One region of the Bradyrhizobium sp. HKCCYLRH2060 genome, then DNA from elsewhere that is predicted to be linked to it. Evidence: predicted binding sites of a transcription regulator. Region 1 holds the regulator's gene; the other holds the start of a gene.

Region 1 (4,421 bases):
CAGCGCACCATCCGCTTGGGATTCTCGAGCGAGGTCCAGCTGCTGCTGATCCCCGAACTCACGGCGGAGCTGCGTCGAACGGCGCCCGGCGTGCGGCTTCTCAGCCGTCCGACCGAACGCAACGAGGTGCATCGTCTGCTCGACGAGGGCGCCTTGGATGTCGGCGTCGGCTGCTTCGAGGCGGTGGCGCTGCGGCACCGATCCCAGTTCCTGTTCGAGCAGGCGCTGAGCTGCGTCTACAATCCAAAGCGCATCGCGATGAAAACACCGATCGGCCTGGATGCCTATCTGTCGCTTCCGCACGCACTGGTGACGCTGACCAACAGCCTGCAGGGCTGCCTGGAGGCGGCGCTGGATGAGATCGGCACCGAGCTCAACGTGGTCTCGGCCTCCTCGGATTTCCTCAGCGTGCTGGCGACGGTGGCCGCGTCACCGGTGATCACCACGATCCCGACCCGGATGGCAAGGCTCTACGGACCCCGGTTTGGGCTGGCGCTCTGTCCGGCGCCGTTGAAGTTGCGGCTGCCGGCGGTCTCGATGGTCTGGCCGCTGCAGCTCGACCGCGATGCCGCATCGGTCTGGCTGCGGAACATGGTGGCGGACATCCTGCACACCACCGAGCGCGCCGCCTGTCGCGCGGCTGCCGGATAGCTCCGTCGGGTCTCCGTGTGCACGTGAGCAGATCGCGACTGCCCCCCGGCATGATTGCAGAGTTTCTCGCGCGATCGTGAGGCGGCGGGCCACGCGACGCACCTTCAGACGATCGGAAAGCCGGGAGCGGCTTAGGCTCTTGGCCACCCCGTGCGCGTTCGGTTAGAAGGCGATTCAGTCGATCTGCCCGTCTTCGTCCGAAGGTAATCCCATGGCCCTGATGCCGGTCTCCGATGCGTTGTCCGCGGTGCTCGCCGGCACCGAGCCGCTGGCTGAGGAAATGGTCGGGCTGGACGAGGCCTATCACCGCATCCTGGCCCGCGACCTCGCGGCGCTGCGGACGCAGCCGCCCGAGGCGATGTCGGCGATGGATGGCTATGCGGTGCGCGCGGCCGACGCAGCCAAGGCCAAGGCGCGGCTGAAGGTGATCGGCGAGGTCGCGGCGGGACGGCCGTTCGATCGCGTGGTCGGGCCCGCCGAGGCGGCGCGGATCTTCACCGGCGGCGTTGTCCCCGCAGGCGCCGACGCGGTGGTGATCCAGGAGGACACGATCGCCGAGGACGGCCATGTCGTGATCACCGAGGCCGCGATCACAGGCCGGCACATCCGGCCGGCCGGCGTCGACTTCCACCAGGGCATGGTGCTGCTGAAGGCCGGGCGCCGGCTCAGCGACCGCGACCTATCCCTGGCGGCCAGCATGAATCATCCGGCGCTGCCGGTGCGGCGGCGGCCGAAGGTGGCGCTGCTCGCCACCGGCGACGAGCTGGTGATGCCGGGCTCGACGCCCGGCCCGGGGCAGATCGTCTATTCCAACGGCTACGCGCTGCGGGCGCTGGTGCGCAGCGAGGGCGCGACGCCGATCGATCTCGGCATCGCCGCGGATACGATGGAGGCGACGGTCGCTGGAATCCGGCGCGCCCGCGCGGCCGAGGCCGACGTCCTGATCACGACCGGCGGCGCCTCGGTCGGCGATCACGACCTGGTCAAGCAGGCGCTGGAGGCCGAGGGCGTCGAAATGGCGTTCTGGAAGATCGCGATGCGGCCGGGCAAGCCGATGATGCACGGACGGCTCGGCGACATCAGGGTGATCGGACTGCCCGGCAATCCGGTGTCGTCCTATGTCTGCGCCATCCTGTTCATGGTGCCGCTGATTCGGCGCCTGCTCGGCCGCGACGAGGCCGTAATGCCGCGCGAGACCGCCCTGCTCGGCCGCGAGTTGGGGGCGAACGATTCGCGCGAGGACTATCTGCGGGCGCAGCTCGAGGAGCGCGCCGACGGCACGCTGGTAGCCACCCCAGTGAGCCAGCAGGATTCGTCGCTGCTCGGGAACCTCGCGCTGTCGCAGGCGCTGGTGATCCGGCCGGCGTTTGCGCCGAAGGCGCCTGCCGGCAGCCCGTGCGAGATCCTGCGCCTGCCGAACTGAGCCGCTTCCCCGGTAAAGCCCGGTCCGTTCATCATATTTTTAGGATTGCGGAACACACATCGAACATATAGTGTCCGTTCATGATTTGTTTTTAGTATGTTGCGGGCGACGCGATGACGGTCCGACTCCAGGGCGCTCTCAGCCGGCTTGTGCTCAAGGCGCAGCTCCTGGACTCGGACGACAACAAACCGGGGACCAGGTCGAGATGCTGACGCGCAAACAGTACGAACTTCTGCGGTTCATCAACGAGCGGCTCAAGGAAGCCGGCGTGCCGCCGTCCTTCGACGAGATGAAGGATGCGCTCGATCTGCGTTCGAAGTCCGGCATTCATCGCCTGATCACGGCGCTCGAGGAGCGCGGCTTCATCCGCCGGCTGCCGAATCGCGCCCGCGCGATCGAGGTGATCAAGCTGCCCGAGCTGTCGCAGGCCGCGGGCAACCGTCGCGGCTTCACGCCGTCGGTGATCGAGGGCAATCTCGGCAAGGTGCGCACCAGCACTCCCGCGCTGGACGATGGCGAGCGCCCCGTGGCGGTGCCGGTGATGGGCCGCATCGCCGCCGGTACCCCGATCGAGGCGCTGCAGACGCGCAGCCACACCATCAGCGTACCTGCCGACATGCTCGGCAACGGCGACCACTACGCGCTCGAGGTGCGCGGCGACTCGATGGTCGATGCCGGCATCCTCGACGGCGACATGGCGCTGATCCAGCGCAACGAGACCGCCGACACCGGCGACATCGTGGTGGCGCTGATCGACGATGAGGAAGCCACCTTGAAGCGCTTCCGCCGCCGCGGCGCATCGATCGCGCTGGAGCCGGCCAACACCGCCTACGAGGTGCGCATCTTGCCGCCGAACCGGGTGAAGATCCAGGGCAAGCTGGTCGGGCTGTATCGCAAGTACTGATCGCGAATGCGATCGGTCGATCGGCGGCGGGCGCACGCGCTTTCGCCGCCGAACAAGAGGCAGCCCAGCAAAGCAAGAGGCAGCCCAGCACAATACGTCGCTCGCGAATGCACCTCATGATGTGCAGCGCGGCATGCTCAAACGCTTGTGATCGGCCGCGGGCACACGCGATGCAGATCAGCGCAGAATTGCCGCGAAGCGCGCGCTAACATCACCATCGATGTCCACTCTGATAGAGGCCTGCGCCTGTCCGGGGGGAGCGTGGGTCGGCTATCTCTCAACGAGGAGCGATCCGATGTGTGACTACAGCCTCCATGCGGTTGCGTCCCGTCCCGCCAAGGTCGGCGAGACGTTGATCTCGATGACCTTCCGTGGCACCGCCACCCGCGGCTTCGCGTTGGAGAGCGAGCCGACCGTCGCAGTCTGCATGCTGCCCGGCACCGAGTTGGCCTTCGCCGAGGACGTCCGCTACGACAGCCGCTGGCTCTGGACCCGGACGATCCGCGAGCGCGTCGCGAAGTTCAACAGCATCGAGACGCACATTCCCGATCGCCATCACGACGCGATCGAGTTCGCCGACGGCCGCCACGTGCTGGTGACCCAGCTCTGCGAGGGCCAGCGCGTCACCGTGCTGCAATTGCCGGTCAGCAAGCAGCCGGCAGAGCGTCGCCCGGACATCGGCGAGGACGTGCCGACGTCGCAGGCCACACCGATTCGCCGCATCAGCATCACCTGAGGGCCTGCGCGTCGGCATTTCTGTCGGTCGTGAGCGCGCTTTCGACGGTGGGAGACTTGGTCAACTTGGGTTCTGCAAGCGCAAAGTCCTCTCGGGCGAATCTCACGCCCCGGCATCGCATCGGATAGGAACGACATCCCTCGGCCGGCATTGTTTGCCGGGGGAGCTTGCCGCCGTGGTCAACAAGATCGATTGGAACAAGGCCGGACGGATCACCGAGCCCGGCCGCTACATGCTTGCGTTCGGATGGCTGACGGTCACGGCTGATGACGTCGCCATCTGGCAACGCTATCCGGGCGCTGCGTTCACGCTGGTCGAAGGGCCCTCGCTGTTCGATGGACCAGACGACGCCGAGTATCATCTCGGCACCTTCGAGCTGCCCGGCGCTCAATCCTGCTCGCCCTGCTCCGTCTCCGGCGGCGTCGCGTCCTGAAGCCGCGCGGCCGGCGCACGCGGCGTCAGCGTCGTGTCGAACTCGCCGGCCTCGGCGGGCGCCGGCCACCATGGGCGGTCGGTGCCGCCGGCACGCGCCGGCGTCACGGCGAAGCCTTTGCCCTGCTGCACCAGCAACAAGGCGCCCTGCTGCCGCAGCCGCTCGCGATCGATCACGGCCGCCGCGCAGGATGACGGCGCGGCGCGCGCGGTGACGATCAGCGCGACACGGGCGCAATCGTCGGCGAGCGCCTCAGCGCGCAAGGTCATGGCGG
Region 2 (4,421 bases), on a different contig from region 1:
AAAACTCTGACTCCGCCCGCCGACCGCCATGAAGTCGACGCGCGAGGCGAAATCCAACCAATGCCCCCGCTTCCGTCGCACGGTGCGCTGGACGAGATAAGCCGATAATTCGGCATCGGATGGCAGCGGTCCCCACACGAAACGATGGAGAATTGGTACCACCAGGTCGGCAAAGCCGCCCCTCCGAAGCGCTCCGGCGCTGGGATCATCGGCCGCTAGAATCAAACGCGTCATGCTGTTGGCTCCGGCACGACCTGATTGGCTCAAGGCTATCAACACGTTTGCGATCGGCTCCCGGCGCCCAGGACCGGCGCCGGAAATGTTGGTGCCGCCGCGCGGATCCGGTCCGCTCGTCCGCCCGCACGCTTTCGACTATTCGCGCTGAAGATCGTATCCGGCGCTCAGAAACCCGGGCTCACTGCATTGGTCATGCAGCAACGCAGATTTCGGCAGAACACCACACTTCTGCAAACGGGCGCCGGAACGTCGGCAACACGACGTCCATGGCACCCGCCGCCGTCGTAGCTCTACTCCTCCGCCGGCTCCTCGCCGTCGGCGTCGCGCTCGGCATTGCCGGCCAGGATCTGCTCGGCGATCAGGCCGGAGTTCTGGCGGATCGCGGCTTCGATCTTGGCGGTCATGTCCGGATTGGTCTTGAGGAACGATTTCGAATTCTCACGTCCCTGCCCGAGACGCTGGCTATCGTAGGAGAACCAGGCGCCGGACTTCTCAACGATGCCGGCCTTGACGCCGAGATCGAGGATTTCGCCCATCTTGGAGACGCCCTCGCCATACATGATGTCGAACTCGACCTGCTTGAACGGCGGCGCCAGCTTGTTCTTCACCACCTTCACACGGGTGGAATTGCCGATCACCTCGTCGCGCTCCTTGATCGCGCCGATGCGGCGGATGTCGAGGCGGACCGAGGCATAGAATTTCAGCGCATTGCCGCCGGTGGTGGTCTCCGGCGAGCCGTACATCACACCGATCTTCATGCGGATCTGGTTGATGAAGATCACCATCGTGTTGGACTTGTTGATCGAGGCCGTCAGCTTGCGCAGAGCCTGGCTCATCAGGCGGGCCTGCAGGCCCGGCAGCGACTCGCCCATCTCGCCTTCGAGCTCGGCCTTCGGCACCAGCGCCGCCACCGAGTCGACCACCAGCACGTCGACCGCACCGGAACGCACCAGGGTGTCGCAGATCTCCAGCGCCTGCTCACCCGTATCCGGCTGTGAGATCAGGAGCTCATCGATGTTGACGCCCAGCTTGCGCGCATAGACCGGATCGAGCGCATGCTCGGCATCGATGAAGGCACAGATGCCGCCCTTCTTCTGCGCTTCCGCCACCGTGTGCAGCGCCAGCGTGGTCTTGCCCGAGGATTCCGGACCGTAGATCTCGACGATGCGCCCTTTCGGCAGCCCACCGATCCCCAACGCGATGTCGAGCCCGAGCGAGCCGGTCGACACCGTCTCGACATCCATCGAGCGGTCGTTCTTGCCCAGCTTCATCACCGAGCCCTTGCCGAACTGACGTTCGATCTGGGACAGCGCAGCAGAGAGCGCCTTACTCTTATCCATTGAGGAACCTTCGACGATACGCAGGGCGGTGGCGGACATTGGCGCTCCTTATGGCGGGGATTCGCGAGATGGACAAACGGTTAACGAGGTCGGCCAGCAATCTTGAGGTGAATGTACTCCATCCGTTCTTTGTTCGCAATATGTTCTTCTCGACAATCACGCCTCTTCTCTTCGCAAACCCCTGACAGCCGCGGGGACGCGCCTGCCGCTCGAGGGGCCGAGGGCCGGCGCCAGTGCACCGAGCACCGCTGAGGAAGCGCTGCCCGACGAGCGGGCCCACAAGCGAAGTAAGGGATGCTGGATGACGGCGACCGCGAGAGGATCCTGGCTCGGCTGAAGGCGGAGGCCATGCGCGCGAGCGGCGCAGCCGCCGACCGGCGATCATGCGAATTACGACCGGCCTGTCCGAGCGCTCCAACCTCGCCTCTCGCGCCAGTGACAGACGCCACTTCAATTATAAATTGTTATTGTGGTCTCGACCGTGCCCTATCATCCTGCTGGTCCTTCTCTGTGAGCCCCCTACCGCTTCCAATTTTCGGGACCAGCATGACCGGATCCAACAAGGAACAGACCCTCACGCTGTGACGCCCGGTCGGCCCAAAGGAGTTCGCCTTGATCGCGGCCTCGGGCATGCGGGCGTTTCCGCCGCGCCTTCCGGAGCAGCCGATCTTCTACCCGGTGCTGACCGAGGCCTATGCCGTGAAGATCGCGAGGGACTGGAACGTACCGGCGAGCGGCTGCGGCCATGTGCTGCGCTTCGCGATCCTGCGACGCTTCATCGACGCGTACGAAGTGCATGAGGCCGGCGGCCGAGAGCATCTCGAGTACTGGATTCCCAGCGAAGACCTCGCCGACTTCAATGCCGCGATCGTCGGGCCGATCGAGCTCGTCAAGACTTTTCCTTGAAACTACCAAACTCCTACACGCGTGCGTAGATCGCACGGTCCGTGGTTCTCCTGAGAAGAACGAAGTTCCCTCGCCTCTTCTGCTTTTGTTCGGCTCATCGTGCGTGCAGACGCACGATTTCGATGCAGACGTGCAGCCGCCCTGCACGCGGCGTCCGGCCGCGAAGTTCCGCAGCACGCGGATCCGACCAGCTCGGCGGCCGCCATATGACGAGCGACAGATGAAACGACGAACCTCGGACAACTTCGTGTCGGACCACGCCCGAGGGATGGGTTAGCGTGCCATTCGCGCAAGCTCCTCATGCCGGCCTGAGGAACGGCCTGGACGAGACCCGCGTGACCCGCATCACGCGGCGCCCCCGCGCCCACGACATCTTCAAGCCACAAACCATTGTCATAAACTTTGGGTTGCGTTATATAATCGTGGTTGTCGTACGTCTGAGCAAATTTTTGATCAGCCCCGGATTTGTTTGTTCGTTGCGATGATGGCTGACCCGTATTGTCCGTGATGTATTGTCAGTGATGCGGCGTCGACCGATCCCTTGCAGCCTGCCAGCTCCAACATTTGCAGGCTCCGTCACCCGTAGGCGCACGGCCCTGAAACCATCCGCGCCGAAAGAAAGCCCCGGACGACGTCCGGGGCTTTCGACGTTGATAGCTCCGCTCGGGATGCATCTCCCTCCGTCATTGTCGTGATGTCGGGGAACGGATTGCGGGCGCTGCGCTTCATATCGGCGATGACAAGAGATGACGTGACGTGTCCGTCCTGCAGGGCCGGCCTTCAAAGGATCGAGCTTCACTCGCAGCAAGGCGCCGCGGGAGAGAGGCGTTGTCCGGCCTGCGACGAACTCCTGGAAATGGTCGACGGCGCGACGCAGATTGCCTACCGACTGACAGTCGTGCCGGAACGGATCTTCGACCGCAGCCAAGTGCGTCCCGCGGCGGTTGATCGAGATTGCAACCTTGATCTGACGCAAGGCACGCCGACAGGTTTCGTACTAATTTAATTGTTTCATTGCCGAACTGCCCTTGCTGGGAAGCTACGACGTTGACGCCGAGCCTCGGACCGCGGCGGTCCGAGGCTCATTCGTCGGCCTTCGCTGTGCCCGGTTGCGCCGCACATCACCAACGGCAATCAGCCTAACCGAAGCGAACAGCGCGACCGACCGTATTTTACCGGAATTGATCCGAGTGGGTTTTGCGCTTCCATTTGTGGTGCGTACATCAAACCCAGCGGCCTGGGGCGGTCAGGGCTCACCGGTTTTGGCAATGCCGCTCTATTTCTTTCGTATCCGCAACGGCCACTTCTCAGGCGCGTCCGAGTATGGGACCGAGTGCGCCGACCGCAACGCAGCCTGGAAAGAGATGACCACCGTCTGCGCCGACATGGCCAGCAGCATCTCGCGCAAGCTCGCCGAAAACTCCGAATGGCAGATGGAGCTGCTCGACGAGGCACGGCAGCCGGTCTTCCGCATCCGGATCGTCGCCGAGTCGCTGGATCAGGCCTGACGGCTCGCCAGACCTCTTGTGGATTGTCACCGACGAGAACCACAACCTCAGCCTGTGGCCGGCGAGGTCGACTGCGCGTCATTTCGGCAGCCGAGCTTGATCGAGATCAAAATGCCTGTCTGCATCCTGGCAGACATTTAAATTTGTATGGGTAATCTGATCTTCAAATGTCCGCGAACGGGGATGAACGTGCAGCATTGGCTGGAAGAGCCGAAGCCAGGCGATCCCACGTGCTCCTATGAAACCGTGGTCTGCAAGGCCTGCACGCGGCTTCATTTCATCAATCGCGACACACGCAAGCTTCTTGGCGAAAAGGAATGAGGCGCTTGCCGGAATCGTTCAATCGGCGCTGGGAAGCCGCCGCATCGTGAACTCGATCGCCCCGTCGGGAAGCTCGCGCCAGCTTTCGACGGCGCTCATGTAGCCGGCC

Evidence for each region. The regulator LexA, encoded in region 1, represses DNA repair genes until DNA is damaged. The targets are predictions, from matches to a motif close to TGTTCNNNNTGTGTTCNG.
Region 2: the regulator LexA is predicted to act here: its motif matches at 1,708-1,725, upstream of recA (recombinase RecA).

What each region holds. Positions count from the first base shown of each region.
Region 1 covers NZ_JBNPUK010000008.1:202,742-207,162, reverse strand. The annotation lists gene ACQR10_RS17835 (LysR family transcriptional regulator) at 1-651, shown strand, start outside; gene ACQR10_RS17830 (molybdopterin molybdotransferase MoeA) at 863-2,074, shown strand; gene lexA (transcriptional repressor LexA) at 2,280-2,978, shown strand; gene ACQR10_RS17820 (hypothetical protein) at 3,274-3,714, shown strand; gene ACQR10_RS17815 (hypothetical protein) at 3,890-4,147, shown strand; gene ACQR10_RS17810 (ComEC/Rec2 family competence protein) at 4,102-4,421, opposite strand, start outside.
Region 2 covers NZ_JBNPUK010000003.1:569,752-574,172, reverse strand. The annotation lists gene ACQR10_RS10360 (DUF1835 domain-containing protein) at 1-234, opposite strand, end outside; gene recA (recombinase RecA) at 528-1,616, opposite strand; gene ACQR10_RS10350 (hypothetical protein) at 2,190-2,483, shown strand; gene ACQR10_RS10345 (DUF6894 family protein) at 3,752-3,991, shown strand; gene ACQR10_RS10340 (hypothetical protein) at 4,331-4,421, opposite strand, start outside.